One region of the Streptomyces sp. NBC_01381 genome, then DNA from elsewhere that is predicted to be linked to it. Evidence: riboswitches for the same ligand, from Rfam matches in the RefSeq annotation. Region 1 holds a riboswitch; each other region holds the start of a gene.

Region 1 (3,620 bases):
GTCGGCGATCACGCGCACCACGGCGTGATGGAGCGTCACCTCGTCCCTGCCGCTCGGCCACCACGGCACCTTGCCGATCGTGTCCAGGTCCAGCGCGTCGAGCGTCGCGTCCGCGTGTGCCCATGCCCGGCGGTAGAGCTCCACGATGAACTCACGTGACTCGTCGGCGGCGGCCCACATGTCCGCGTTGCCCTCGGCGCCGTCGTCGAGCCAGGGCAGCGGCTCGCCGGACGGGCGCCCGAACGTGTCGCCGAGATAGCCGAGTTCCACGCCCGCCGTGTGCTTCACCAGGCCCAGCAGGTTGGTGCCGGTCGGCGTCAGCGGGCGGCGGACGTCGTACCCGGAGAGGCCTTCGAGCTTCCACAGCAGGGCGTCGCGGGCGGACTGCAGGTAGCGGCAAAGGTCGGCCTTGGGGTCCGTTGAGGTCATGCGCGCCAGTCTGCCGCTCTCGTGATCTCTGTCCACCGGTTTCACCCGCCGTCACCGACCATCGTTACGTACGTCCTGTACATTTTCTACAGGAGCCACGGGCCGGCGCATCCGGTCCCGGGAAGAGGAGTGACGTGCCATGAACCGACCGTCCGCCCGCTATGTCCTGCCCGAGTTCACCGAGCGCACCAGCTCGGGAAAGCGGACTCTCGATCCGTACTCGAAGCTGCTCGAGGAGCGCATCGTCTTCCTGGGCACCCCGATCGACGACACCTCGGCCAACGACGTGATGGCGCAGTTCATGCACCTCGAATACCTGGCGCCGGACCGCGACATCTCGCTCTACATCAACTCCCCCGGCGGCTCGTTCAGTGCGATGACGGCGATCTACGACACCATCCGGTTCGTCACCTGCGACGTGGAGACGACCTGCCTGGGTCAGGCCGCGTCGGCGGCCGCGGTCCTCCTTGCCGCCGGCACCCACGGAAAGCGCCACGCGCTGCCCGGCGCCCGGGTGTTGATCCATCAGCCCTCGATCAGCGAGCCGATCCAGGGCCAGACATCTGACCTCGCGATTCAGGCGGCCGAGCTGCAGCGCACCCGTGCGCTCCTGGAGGAACTCCTCGTACGGCACACGGGGCAGAGCCCGGAGCGCATCGCGGCGGACATCGAGCGGGACAAGATCCTCAGCGCGCCCGAAGCGCTCGCGTACGGCCTGGTGGACCGGATCATCCCCAGCCGCAAGGATTCGCTCCGCGGCAGCAAGGACTCGCTCCGCACCCCGGACGCGAGGTGAGCCGGTGATGCTGCCGCCCGAACTGCCTCCGCTGCCCGCACTGACCCGCGCCGAGGGCGAGTTGATCGACCGGTACCTCGAAGTGGTCGATCTGCTGGGCCGGATCAACCCCGCCCGCGCGTCCGACACGTACGGCGGACTGCGCGCCGCCCAGGCCCTGGTCGGCAGCGCCACCGCGCTGCGGGACGCGCTGACGTTGATGCACCAGCGGGGCGAGACCGCCGTGCACGCACCGACGTTGGCGCGGGCGCTGCGCGTGCTCGACGGGGAGCGGCGGTCCTGCCGGGTCACCGTCCCGCCCCCTTCGGCGCCCTGATTCCCCATCAAGTCGGCTGCCCGGCAGGGCTGTAGCCGTCCGGGGCCGGTCTCAAACGGACCAGACGGGCTACCCCGTTCGGCGTAGCAGGTCGTCGTCAACGGGGTCGGTCACAGGTGCGTCAGCGGTGTACGCGACGGCCGGAATGACTCCTTCCGGTGCTGGTAGAGCGATCGTCGAGCCCTGCGAAGGGTGCCCTTATCCGGCGTTGTCCACCTGAACGGTTCAGCCGTGAGGAGCCTCACAAAACGCCGTTTCGGCTCGGTTTTCTCGCCGTTGACGGGTCAAGATCCCTTCCGACGACAAGCCCCCGCCACAGCGGCGGGGCGGTCCGGGCGGACGCCGAGTCCTGCCGCCGCCCGGATGCCCGGTCGACATCGGTGCACCGGCAGGAGTGGAGGACCCAGGCACGACGGGTCGGTCCGGAAGGTCCGGACAACGGCCCTTGGGGTGAAGCCGCACACCGCGGCCGGGCAACTTTGTCAGCCCGAATCCGACAGGTCATCCTTCACAGGCGGCTGACGAAGGGTTGCGCATGACCGCGCTGAATCATGTTCCGTCGCTGCTCACCAGGGCCGGTTGCGCATCGGCTCTCACGCTCGCCGTCGTCGGCGGCACCCTCGTGGCTCCAGGGCTCACGACGGAGGCCCAGGCCGCGACACACGGAACGAAGGCCCTGAAGATCGCTGCGTCCAAGAAGGGCTCGCCCTACCGCTACGGCGCCGCGGGGCCCAACCGGTTCGACTGCTCGGGCCTGACGCTCTACTCGTTCAAGCGCGCCGGCAAGAAGCTCCCGCGCACCGCCGCACAGCAGTACAACAAGACCCGGCACGTCTCCGCGTCCAACCGCTCACGCGGCGACCTGGTCTTCTTCCACTCCGGCCGGAACGTCTACCACGTCGGCATCTACGCGGGTAAGGGCCGGATCTGGCACGCCCCGAAGTCGAACACCGTGGTGCGGCTCGAGAAGATCTGGAGCAAGAGCGTCTCGTACGGCAGGGTGCGCTGACCTGCCGCCGGGCGGCGGCGGCCGGCCCTTCGGCCGGCGTCGTCGCCCGGCGCGTCCGCCGCGCTTGGCGCGCGCCGACCCGGATACTCGTGCGGCATGGCCGACGACAATGGCTCCCACGCCGCTCACGACACCCGCAACGAGACGCCGTTCGAGCGCGCGGACCGCAACTTCTCGGAGATCCTCCAGGAGTTGAGGGTCACGCAGACCGGCGTGCAGATCCTCTTCGCCTTCCTGCTGACCCTCGCCTTCACGCCCCGCTTCCGGACCCTGGACGACGTGCAGCGCGCCACCTACGTCACCACGCTGCTGCTCGCCGTCCTTGCGGCGGCCCTGTTCACGGCGCCGGCCGCGGTGCATCGGGCGCTGTTCCAGCAGCGTGCCAAACCGCTGATCGTGCGGGTCTCTTCGCAGCTCGCCAGGGCCGGCATGGCCGTCCTGATGTTCGCCCTCGCCGGATCGGTGCTCCTGGTCGTGGACGTGGCGGTGGGCCGCACCGGCGGGATCATCGCGAGCGCGGGCACGCTGCTCGTGTGCGGGGGCCTGTGGGGCGTGCTCCCCCGCGTACTCCCCCGCCTGGCCCGCCGCACGGCCGCGCGGCAGGACGTCACGCCAGAGCCGCCTCGATGAGCAGCACCAGGCCGAGGACGCTCAGCGCGCCGCCGGTGACACCCTCGATCGCCCGGGCGGTACGCGGCCGGCGCAGCCAGCGGCCGAGCCGGTCCACCAGAAGCGCGACGACCGGGAACCACACCAGGGCGAGCGCCACGATGATGGACGCCAGCAGCAGCGTCCTGGGCATCGCGGGGCTCCCCGCGGGCACGAACTGGGGCAGCACGCTGAGGAACGTGATGGGTGCCTTGGGGTTGAGGGCATTGGTGAGGAACCCCTGCCGCAGGCTGCCGCCCACCGCCTTCTCCTCCTCCCCCGGCGCACCGGCACCCCGCACCGGCCGCGCCACCGACCGCAGGGCGCGGTAGCCCAGGTAGAGCACATAGCCGCCGCCGACGATCTGCAGCGCCCGGAAGAGGGTCGGCACCGCCGCGAGCACCGCCGCGACCCCGGCCACC
Region 2 (3,620 bases), on a different contig from region 1:
GTCCTGTTCGGCGACCCGCAGCTCGCCCTGACCGCCGTGCAGCGGGTCCTCGACGTGACCGCTGAGGAGGTCCAGGCGGCCGCCGCGGCCCGCCTGCGCCCGGACAACCGCGCGGTGCTCGTGTACGAGCCCATCGCGGCACCTGAAGCCGCCGAAGCCACCGACGAGGACGAAGAGGAGGCGGCGCAGTGACCGAGGCCGCGACGATGCAGTTCCACCCGCAGCCCCAGGCGGGCACCGCACGGCCGTGGGCCTTCCCCGCGCCCGAGCGCTCGGCCCTGGACAACGGCCTCACGGTGCTGCGCTGCCACCGCCCCGGCCAGCAGGTCGTCGCCGTGGAGATCCACCTGGAGGCGCCGCTCGACGCCGAGCCCGCGGGCCTCGACGGTGTCGCCACGATCATGGCGAGGGCCTTCAACGAAGGCACCGACAAGCACTCCGCCGAGGAGTTCGCCGCCGAACTCGACCGCTGCGGCGCCTCGTTGGACGCGCACGCCGACCACCCCGGTGTGCGGGTGTCCCTCGAAGTCCCGGTCTCCCGGCTCCCGAAGGCGCTCGGCCTGGTCGCCGACGCCCTGCGGGCCCCCGCCTTCGCGGACAGCGAGGTCGAGCGCCTCGTGAGCAACCGCCTGGACGAGATCCCGCACGAGAGCGCCAACCCGGCGCGCCGCGCTGCCAAGGAGCTCTCCAAGCAGCTCTTCCCGGCGACCTCGCGGATGTCGCGCCCCCGCCAGGGCACCGAGGAGACGGTCGCGGCCATCGACTCGGCGGCCGTGCGCGCCTTCTACGAGAAGCATGTCCGTCCCGCCACGGCCACCGCCGTCGTCGTGGGCGACCTGACCGGCACGGACCTTGACGCCGTACTCGCCGACACCCTCGGCGCCTGGACGGGCGGCACGGCCGAGCCGCGTCCGGTGCCCCCGGTGACCGCCGACGACACCGGCCGTGTGGTCATCGTGGACCGCCCCGGAGCCGTCCAGACGCAGCTTCTGATCGGCCGCATCGGCGCGGACCGGCACGACCGCGTCTGGCCCGCCCAGGTGCTCGGCACGTACTGCCTGGGCGGCACCCTCACCTCGCGCCTCGACCGCGTCCTGCGCGAGGAGAAGGGATACACCTACGGCGTACGGGCGTTCGCCCAGGTCCTGCGCTCCGCACCGGACGGCACGGGCGCCGCGATGCTCGCCATCAGCGGCTCCGTGGACACGGAGTCGACGGGCCCGGCTCTCGACGACCTGTGGAAGGTGCTGCGCACCCTGGCCGCCGAAGGCCTCACGGACGCCGAGCGCGATGTCGCCGTACAGAACCTGGTGGGTGTGGCCCCGCTCAAGTTCGAGATGGCGGCGTCCGTCGCGGCGACCCTCGCCGACCAGGTCGAGCAGCACCTGCCGGACGACTTCCAGGCGCAGCTGTACCGGCAGTTGGCCGCGACCGGCACCGTGGAGGCCACCGCCGCCGTCGTGAACGCCTTCCCGGGCGACCGGCTCGTGACGATCCTCGTCGGCGACGCGGCGCAGATCGAGGAGCCCGTCAAGGCCCTCGGCATCGGTGAAGTGAGTGTGGTCACGGGCTGAATGACGGTCACGGGCTGAGGGACAGTCAGGACATATCGGGACCCCAGTGGCGGGAATTGGCTGCTGGGGTCCTCATATGTCCGAATTGCTATGGAGGTTACGTGTCTGACCTGTGGCGTGCGCTACAAAACCTCTGATCCGTTTGGCGATGGAAAGACGCCCCGCTTAGCGTCTGGTCCGGCTGTTCGTCATGCAGTACGCCGCGTCCGCGGCACCGGACAGTCATCGCCGAGTCCCCGTACGGCGCGAGCCAGGGGAGCCGGGGACCCACATGTCCCCTGGGGTGAATCGGGCACCTTGCCGCGAGGCGAGGAACCCGTAGGAGACCTTCCTGCTCCGAACCCGTCAGCTAACCCGGTAGGCGAGAAGGAAGGAAAGGATCAGCCGCTTCATGGCGTTCACCCGTGCCACCGGGAAGCACCGTCGCCCGAGCCGCCTCACGCGTACCACCGCGAACGTGGCGGGCGTCGCCGCCCTCACCACCACCGGTGTCATCGGAGGCCTCGCCGCTCCGGCGCTCGCCGCCGATGAGGCCGCCGTCGAGAAGACGGGCCTGACCCAGGCGATCTCCGTCGGCGACTCGCTCGCCGCCAGCATCGACGCCCAGGCTGCCGCCCAGCAGCAGGCCGCCGACGACGCCGCTGCCGCCAAGAAGGCCGAAGAGGCCGCCAAGAAGAAGGCCGCCGAGGCCAAGCGCAAGGCCGAGGCCGAGGCGAAGGCGAAGGCCAAGAAGGAGCGCGAGGCCAAGGAGCGCGCCGCCCGCGAGGCCGAGCGCAAGCGCCTCAACAGCTACGTCTCCCCGATCACCGGCTCGTCCATCTCCACGGGCTACCAGACCGGCGGCGCCATGTGGTCCTCCGGCAGCCACTCCGGCGTCGACTTCCACGCCGCGTCCGGCACCACGGTCCACGCGGTCGGCTCCGGCACCGTCGTCGAGGCCGGCTGGGGCGGTGCCTACGGCAACAACGTGGTCATCCAGATGAACGACGGCACGTACACGCAGTACGGCCACATGTCGTCCCTCAGCGTCACCGTCGGCCAGGCGGTCACCCCGGGCCAGCAGATAGGCCTCTCCGGCTCCACCGGCAACTCGACCGGCCCGCACCTCCACTTCGAGGCCCGCACCGGTCCGGACTACGGCTCGGACATCGACCCGGTCGCCTACCTCCGGTCGCACGGCGTCAACGTCTGATCTGATTCATCGAAAGCCCCGGCTCATAGAGAGCCGGGGCTTTCGTCGTTCCAGGCTCGCCTTTGGCCAAAAAATATCCATGGATTCCGACCCGCCGTCGGAAATTCACACGCTCTGCAATAGAGTCACTGAATGAGCGTCAATCGACCGCGTTTCGCGGGGATTAAGGCGGAGGTCAGGTCATGCGCATTCCTGCGCACTCGGTATGCACGGCCATCCGGGACGACATCGTCTCCGGTGTCTACGAACGGGGTGGCCGGCTCACCGAGGAACTGCTCGCGCGCCGCTACGGAGTCTCCCGCGTCCCGGTGCGCGAAGCGCTGCGCACCCTGGAGGCCGAGGGGTTCGTCGTCACGCGCAGGCACGCGGGCGCGTGCGTCGCCGAGCCGACCGAGCAGGAGGCGGCCGACCTCCTGGAGATCCGCATGCTCCTCGAACCGCTCGCCGCGGCCCGTGCCGCGCAGCGCCGCACCGAGGCCCATCTGAAGGTCCTGCGCGGCCTCGTCAGGCTCGGCCAGGAGCGTTCGAGGCGCGGTCAGAGCGAGGATCTGCGCTCGCTGGGCGGCTGGTTCCACGAGACGCTCGCCCAGTCGTCCGGCAGCCCCGGCCTCACCGCGCTGCTCACCCAGCTGCGGCACAAGATCGCCTGGATGTATGTCGTCGAGACGCCGGCCGCCCCCGCGGAGTCCTGGGCGGAGCACGCGGCGATCGTCGACGCGGTGGCGCGCGGCGACGCGGAGCGGGCCCGTGCGCTCACCGCGCAGCACACGGAGCGGGCGACGGCCGCGCACCGGCTGCGGTTCGTGCCGCGGGGCGAGCGCGAGCGGGAACGCGATCGCGTGAGGGGTTCGCAA
Region 3 (3,620 bases), on a different contig from region 1:
CGGTCGGTCTCCAGGTGCTTGCCCGCGCCCTCGGCCCGCGCGCTGTCGACCTGCGCCCCCGGGCGGTACTTGCCGGTGAGGAAGCCGGAGGCGAGCGCGTAATACGGCACCGCTGCCAGGCCGGAGCGCGACGCGACCTCCTGGAGCGGGCCCTCGTAGGTGCCGCGGGAGACGAGGTTGTAGTGCGGCTGCAGCGCCACGTACCGGGCGAGGCCCTCGCGGTCGGAGAAGTCGATGGACTCCTGGAGCCGCTCTGCGGTCAGGTTGGAGGCGGCTATCGCGCGCACCTTGCCCGACGTCACCAGATCGTCGAGCGCGGTGATGATCTCCTCGACGGGGACGGTCGGGTCGTCGAAGTGCGTGTAGTAGAGGTCGATGTAGTCGGTGCGCAGCCGGCGCAGCGACTCCTCGGCACCGGACTTGATGGTGTTCGCGGACAGGCCCTTGTAGTCGGAGTGGGCGCCGACCTTGGTGGCGATCACGACGTCGGAGCGATGGCCGCGCGCGGCGAGCCAGTTGCCGATGACGGTCTCGGACTCACCGCCCTTGTTGCCCGGCGCCCAGGCCGAGTAGACGTCGGCGGTGTCGACGAAGTTGCCGCCCGCCGCGGTGTAGGCGTCGAGCACCGCGAAGGACTGCGCCTCGTCGGCCGTCCAGCCGAAGACGTTGCCGCCGAGGGCGAGCGGGAAGACCTCGAGGTCGGACGGGCCGAGCTTGCGTAGAGAAGTCATACGGGGCTCAACACCCTTACGGATCCCAGCATTCCGTACAGCGGGATGTCAGTTCCGCGCTACCGGATGTGGGCATGCCGAGCCGGCAGCCCTGACGTCGGGGGGTTGCCGCCAGGACCGCCGGAGTTCACAGGGAGTGCCTCGACCTCAGAGCGACTGGCCCTTGTCCCGCAGCCAGGCGGCCGGGTCGACCCCGGTGGAGTCGCCGCCGGGGTGGATCTCCAGGTGGAGGTGCGGTCCGGTCACGTTGCCGGTGGCGCCGACGCGGCCGATGGTGTCGCCGGTGGTGACCTTCTGGCCGGCGCTGACACCCATCGAGGACTGGTGGTTGTACCAGATCTCGGTGCCGTCCTCGAGCTCCAGGATGGTGCGGTAGCCGTACGACCCCGCCCAGCCGGCCTCCTTGATGGTGCCGGAGTGGATCGCCTTGAGGGGCGTGCCCGTCGGCGCCGCGAAGTCGAGGCCGGTGTGGTAGCCGGAGGACCACATGGAGCCGGCCTGCCCGAAGGTGCTGGTGAGCGTGTACGAACTGAGGGGCAGGGTGTAGCTCTTGGCGAGCTTGGCCAGGCGCTCCGCCTCGGCCTTGCGCCGGGCTTCCTCTTCCGCCTTCTTCTTCGCGGCGGCCTTCTCGGCGGCGATCTTCTTCTCGGCCGCGGACTGCTCGGCGGCGGCCTGCTCCGCGGCCTTCTTGACGGCGGCTTCTTCCGCCGCCTTCTGGACCGCGTCGTCCGCCTGGTCCTGCTGGTTCTCGGCCTGCTGCATGATGCGGGCCCGCAGCGCCTCACCGGCGTCGGTGGTGCCCTGCTCGGCGTCGGCGGTGCTGACACCTGCGGCGGTGAGCGGGGCGGCGGCGGTCGTCACGCCGGCGTCGGAGGAGCCCGAGTCGGAGTCGTCGGATATCAGGGAGCCCACGCCGGGAAGGGACTTGGCCTCCGGCAGCGAGTCCGTGACGGCCGAGATGTCCGGCATCTCGATGGAGACCGGGGGCTTGCCACCCTGCGCGGTGGCGATGCCGCCCGCGCCGACGGCGGCGATGACGCCCACGCCGAGGACGGTGGAGCTGCGGGCGAGCCCGCCGCCGCCCTTCTTGTGGACGCGGTGCCTGCCGCGAACGGGACGGATGGACTCCTCGGTGGGATTCCACTCCTCCCAAGTCTCATCGTCATGGGCACCGAGGTCGTCGTCACTCGGTACGTAAACGGCTTGGGGGGCAGGCCGGTTGGACGCCACTGGGGCGCGCTCCTTTCCTTCCTTCTCGCCTACCGGGTTAGCTGACGGGTTCGGAGCAGGAAGGTCTCCTACGAACATCTGGCACGGATGCACAGATGCCCGATTCACCCCAATTGGTGGTTCCCCGGCTCCCTTTCGGGATTAGGCGCGTGCGCACGGAGCCGACTCGAGTGACGGCTGGGACGACCGCGCTGCGTTATCGAACGTTAATAGACGGCAGGGCCGTATTCCAAGCCGTTCCGACTGATCGTTAACGCCGTTGGCCTGTACTTAACGGGACACCAGGGGCGGGAACGGGGCGAGTTGACCGCACTTCTTCACACACCGGACCTTCACACCACCTTGACAGTGCGTCAGTTGTTATGCGGAGTGGTGCGATTCAGTCACGGCCCGTGACATCGGGCGGTGCAGCGGCCGGTGCGTCGCCGGATTCCGGCCGCCGCACCGCGAGCAGCGCCATGTCGTCCGTCCCTCCCCCGCCGGTGTGCCGGCGCACCTCTTCGGCCAGCGTCGCAAGCAGCGAGTCCGGACCGTGGGGTCCGGGAAAGATCCGGCCGCCGAGCCGGGCCGCCGGGTTGTAGAACTCGCCGCGGATGTCCCGCGCCTCCGAGAGCCCGTCGGTGTAGAGCAGCAGCATCGCCCCCGGCGGGAACTCCGCCTCGTCGGCGCGGTCCGGCCAGACCCCCAGGTCGCCCATCCCGAGCGGCAGCGCTGGCTCGCTCGCGGACAGCACGCACAGCCGTCCGTCGCCGCGCAGGAGCAGCGGCTCGGGATGCCCGCGGTTGAGGATGCGGATGACTCCGTCGCCGCGCGGGATCTCCGCGAGGACGGCGGTGGTGAACCCCTCGAAGGCGTCGAGCCCCTCGCGCCGCATGCCTTCCCGCGCGAGCGCCCGCTCCAGGCGCTGCGCCACCGCCTCAAGGGTCGCCTCCTGCTCGGCCGCCTCCCGGAACGCCCCGATGACGACGGCGACGGCCGCCACCGCGCCCATCCCCTTGCCGCGTACGTCACCGACGATGACGCGTACGCCGTGCGGGGTGTCCTGCACGGCGTACAGATCCCCACCGATGAACGCGTCGGCGTCCGCGGCCTCGTACCGCGCCGCGATGTCGAGCCCCCCGATCCGGTGATCCGGCTGCGGCAGCACGGCGCGCTGGGCGGTCTCCGCGATGGAGCGGGCGGAGGCGAGCTGTTCGTCGCTGCGGCGTACGACGCGGTTGATGAGGGCGGCGAGCACGGCGACCGTCAGCACGGTGAGCAGCTCGGTGACGGCCTCGACGTCGGTGGTGGTGCTGTTGCCGAAGTGCAGGGCGAGCACGGCGAGGCAGGAGGCGGCGCCGATGAGGGCGGTGCTGAGGAGCGAGTAGAACGGGGCGGCGATCAGCGGGGCGGCGGTGAACAGGGGCGCCGCGGTGAACTCCGGAGGGGTCGACATGTCGTACACGACCCCGATGACCAGGAGGAGCCACGGGAGGGCCCGCACGAGGGCCCGCTCGTGGGTGACGTCCGGACTCGTGTCCGACCCCTCTCCGGGGTTTCTCGGACGTCCTCCTCGCTGCCCCACCGCTCGTCTCCCGCCGATGTCCGCGCCCGGGACCAGCCCCATGACCGCACCTGTCCAGGTTTCCCGCAGCGGCGGCGGGCTGCGAGCGGTGTGGG
Region 4 (3,620 bases), on a different contig from region 1:
ATCGGGACGGGCAGCAGGTGCGCGTTCGGGCCGCCGAGGTAGCGGAACAGCGGCAGGTCGCTGGCCTCGGAGGCGGCGTGCGCGACGGCGAGGGAGACGCCGAGGATGGCGTTGGCGCCGAGCGAGCCCTTGTTGTCGGTGGCGTCCAGGTCGAACATGGCCTGGTCGATCAGGCGCTGCTCGGTGGCGTCGTACCCGACGAGCTCCGGGCCGATCTGCTCGATGACGGCGAGGACGGCCTTCTCCACGCCCTTGCCCTGGTAACGGTTGGGGTCACCGTCACGGAGTTCGATGGCCTCGAAAGCACCGGTGGACGCACCGGACGGAACGGCGGCACGACCCGTGCTGCCGTCGTCGAGGCCGACCTCGACCTCGACCGTGGGGTTGCCTCGGGAGTCCAGGATTTCCCGGGCTACGACGACGTCGATGGACGGCACGAGCATCTCCTTCTGGGATGTGACGCGGGTACGCGGGGCGTTGGCCTCGCGGACACGAGCCTAACCGGCTCCCGGACAAGAGCCAGCCGAGCGACCGCCCTGTGGACAAACCGAGAGCAAAAAGTTTCCGAACGGAACAAAGCGGTGGATCAAAAAGACCCCGCCCCGGTGCGTACGGGGGATACGCGCACCGGGACGGGGAGCCCGTGGGGACGGGGGTGGGGCGGGCCGCGCTTCCGCCGAGGCGCGGCCGCCGCTCTGTCAGCTCTTAGCTGAGGTGCAGCTGCTGACCGGGGTAGATCATGTCGGCGTTGTCGATGATGTCGCCGTTGAGCTTGTACACCTTGTGCCAGCCGCCCTTGACGTCCTTCTCCTCGGCGATCTTGGAGAGGGTGTCGCCCTTCTTGACCTTGTACTCGCCGTCGCCCTTCTTGACCTTCTTGCCGGTCGGGGTCTCGACGGTCTTCTTGGACTCGGCCTTCGGGGCGGCCTGCTTCGGGGCGGCCTCCTGCTTCGGCGCCTCGGTCTGGGCGCTCGGCTGGCTCTGCGGCTGCTCGGCCGGCTGCTGCTGCGGCGCGCTCTCCTCGGCACCGCCACCGCTGTACGCGGCACCCGAGAGGCCCACGCCACAGCTCGGCCAGGCACCCTTGCCCTGACCCGCGAGAACCTTCTCGCCGATCTCTATCTGCTGGGCCTTGGAGGCCTGGTCGGCGGTGGCGGCGTACTTCGTGCCGCCGTACGCGGCCCAGGTGGAGGCCGAGAACTGCAGGCCGCCGTAGTAGCCGTTGCCGGTGTTGATGGACCAGTTGCCGCCGGCCTCGCACTGGGCGACGGAGTCCCACTCGGAACCGGTGGCGGCGGAGGCCGATCCGGCGGCCATCAGCGGGGCGGCGACCGCGACACCGGTGACGCCGGCGAGCGTGGCGACACGGGTGGCCTTGGACGGACGACGGTGCTTGCCCTTGCTGGAAAACAGCATGAGTGATCCCCTCACCGACGCCTACGAGGTGAGCTGTCGGGTTCGGGCCGATGAAGTTGCCCGGCCGCGCTTCTTGAGCGCGACTTAACCCCTAGCCGGTCCCAACTCCGCTCGGCAGCTTCTTCGTTCTGCTGCTGTGCGGCCGGGCCCGGCGGAAACCATTGGGTCCCCCGCTCCTGCCTACGGCGCTTGACGCGACGACTGTTCCCGAACGGCCGTTGGCAGGACTAGGCGTACCGACCGGCGGGGCCCGCTGTGGCGAGCGGTCACGACCGTAGTCATGCGATCCGCCGAATTTCAAAGACGATCAGGGCTTCTGAGACCCATCTCTCACTTACGCCAAACCGGACATTCAGCGCGAAGCGACTGGCCGACTCTTCGTCAACTTCCCTTACTTTTCGCCCAAATCGAGGCTCTGACCGGGGAGGATGAGGTCGGGATCGGTTCCGACGGACTTCTTGTTCTCGGCGTAGAGCGCGCTCCATCCGCCCTGTACGCCGAGGTCGTCGGCGATGGTCCAGAGGTTGTCTCCGGAGCGGACGGTGTACGTCCCGTCGGCGCCGTCCTTCGCGCGGTCGTCGCCGCGCGACGCGTGCCGCCCCGAGCCGTCGCGGTCGCCGTTCTTGGCCTGGCCGTCGTCCGCGCTGTCGCCGCGGTGCCGGCCGGAGCCTTCGCCCGCGCCGGTGGAGGGGGTGGAGTTCGGGGTGGCGGGCGAAGTGGAGTCGTTCTGCCCGGACTTGTCCGAATCACTGCCGGAGTCGCCCGACTCGTCGTGATTCTTGTCTCGGGAGTCGTCGCCGGAGTCGGCCTTTTCGGAGGGCTTCTCGGACGGCTTCTCCGAGGGCTTTGCGGACGGCTTCTCGGACGGCTTCTCGGAGGGCTTCTCCGACGGCTCCTCAGACGGCTTCTCCGAGGGGTCGGCCGAGTCGCCCGAGTCACCCGACTCGCCCGCGTCGCCGGACCCGCTCGTGTCGGTCGGCTCGTCCGAGGGCAGTGAGGTGATCGGGGCACCCGGGTCGACATCGGCCGGGGCGTCGTCCTTGCTCAGCCCAGCGATCACTCCGCAGCTGGGCCAGGCGCCGGGGCCCTGGTCGGCCAGGACCTGCTCGGCGACGGCTATCTGCTGCGAACGGCTGGCCTGGTCGGCGTAGGGGGCGTAGTCGAGACCGCCGTACTGCTCCCACGTCTCCTGGGACATCTGGAGGCCGCCGTAGTAGCCGTTGCCCGGGTCCAGGCTCCAGGAGCCGCCGCTCTCGCACTCCGCGAGCTTGTCCCAGGTGGCGGTGTCCGCGGCGCTCGCGCTGGTGGCGCCGAGCAGCGGGATCGCGATGGCTGATCCGGTGACACCTGCCGCGACGATGAGGGCCGGGGCTTGGCGGGGGCGTCGGTGACGACCATTACCGGAGAGCATGCAAGTGCCTTTCAGAAGACTGCAGAGGCGACTGCGGCTGCTGCGACAGCGGATGCCGAGTCGTCGGTGAACGTAGCCGCAGTCGAACAGTTGTCACAAGTCGATGCAGCGGAGATCACGTGAAAGTCACAGTCTTGACGCACCGTCAGCTCAAGGGTGCCTCAGGTGTGCTTCTGTGCGGGTGTGAACTCCACCGGCAGCGTGCGCAGTCCGCGCATGATGAGCCCGCCTCGCCAGCGCAAATCACCTGGTTCCGCCGCGAGGCGCAGGTCAGGGAGGCGGCGTAGCAAGGTCGCGAGGGCGGCCTGCCCTTCGAGCCGGGCGAGCGGCGCACCCAGGCAATAGTGAATGCCATGCCCGTATCCGAGGTGCTGGTTGTCGCGCCGGGAGAGGTCGAGCGTGTCGGGGTCCTCGAACCGCTCGGGGTCGCGGTCGGCGGCGGCGAGCACGACGAGAACGGGGTCGCCCTGCGCGATGTCCTGCCCGCCGATGGTCAACGGCTCGGTGGCGAACCGCCAGGTGGCCAGCTCAACGGGCCCATCGAAGCGGAGCAGTTCCTCGATACCGGTCTCAAGCAGCCCCATGTCCCCTCCCTTGAGGGACTCCTGGAGGCGCTCGCGCTGCTCGGGGTGGGTGAGGAGCGCGTAGGTCCCGTTCCCGATGAGATTGACGGTGGTCTCAAAACCGGCGAAGAGGAGAATGAAGGCCATCGCGGCGGCCTCGTTCTCGGTGAGGTGCTCGCCGTGGTCGGAGGCGCGGATAAGTCCGGAGATGAGGTCGTCGCCCGGTTCGA

The links. Region 1 has a riboswitch for cyclic di-AMP ahead of OG453_RS40620 (C40 family peptidase). Riboswitches for the same ligand answer to the same signal wherever they lie in the genome.
Region 2: another riboswitch for cyclic di-AMP. It lies ahead of OG453_RS28240 (M23 family metallopeptidase); the one in region 1 lies ahead of OG453_RS40620 (C40 family peptidase).
Region 3: another riboswitch for cyclic di-AMP. It lies ahead of OG453_RS04945 (M23 family metallopeptidase); the one in region 1 lies ahead of OG453_RS40620 (C40 family peptidase).
Region 4: another riboswitch for cyclic di-AMP. It lies ahead of OG453_RS08495 (transglycosylase family protein); the one in region 1 lies ahead of OG453_RS40620 (C40 family peptidase).

What each region holds. Positions count from the first base shown of each region.
Region 1 is NZ_JAPEPI010000003.1:511,074-514,693, forward strand. It holds gene OG453_RS40605 (DinB family protein) at 1-429, opposite strand, end outside; gene OG453_RS40610 (ATP-dependent Clp protease proteolytic subunit) at 569-1,225, shown strand; gene OG453_RS40615 (hypothetical protein) at 1,233-1,541, shown strand; cyclic di-AMP (ydaO/yuaA leader) riboswitch at 1,907-2,073, shown strand; gene OG453_RS40620 (C40 family peptidase) at 2,077-2,550, shown strand; gene OG453_RS40625 (DUF6328 family protein) at 2,647-3,180, shown strand; gene OG453_RS40630 (LysE family translocator) at 3,158-3,620, opposite strand, start outside.
Region 2 is NZ_JAPEPI010000002.1:1,451,117-1,454,736, forward strand. It holds gene OG453_RS28230 (pitrilysin family protein) at 1-192, shown strand, start outside; gene OG453_RS28235 (pitrilysin family protein) at 189-1,574, shown strand; cyclic di-AMP (ydaO/yuaA leader) riboswitch at 1,791-1,953, shown strand; gene OG453_RS28240 (M23 family metallopeptidase) at 1,966-2,766, shown strand; gene OG453_RS28245 (GntR family transcriptional regulator) at 2,949-3,620, shown strand, end outside.
Region 3 is NZ_JAPEPI010000001.1:1,014,079-1,017,698, reverse strand. It holds gene OG453_RS04950 (aldo/keto reductase) at 1-731, opposite strand, end outside; gene OG453_RS04945 (M23 family metallopeptidase) at 879-1,961, opposite strand; cyclic di-AMP (ydaO/yuaA leader) riboswitch at 1,973-2,119, opposite strand; gene OG453_RS04940 (PP2C family protein-serine/threonine phosphatase) at 2,341-3,567, opposite strand.
Region 4 is NZ_JAPEPI010000001.1:1,745,968-1,749,587, reverse strand. It holds gene eno (phosphopyruvate hydratase) at 1-443, opposite strand, end outside; gene OG453_RS08495 (transglycosylase family protein) at 706-1,416, opposite strand; cyclic di-AMP (ydaO/yuaA leader) riboswitch at 1,420-1,614, opposite strand; gene OG453_RS08490 (transglycosylase family protein) at 1,808-2,827, opposite strand; gene OG453_RS08485 (cytochrome P450) at 2,989-3,620, opposite strand, start outside.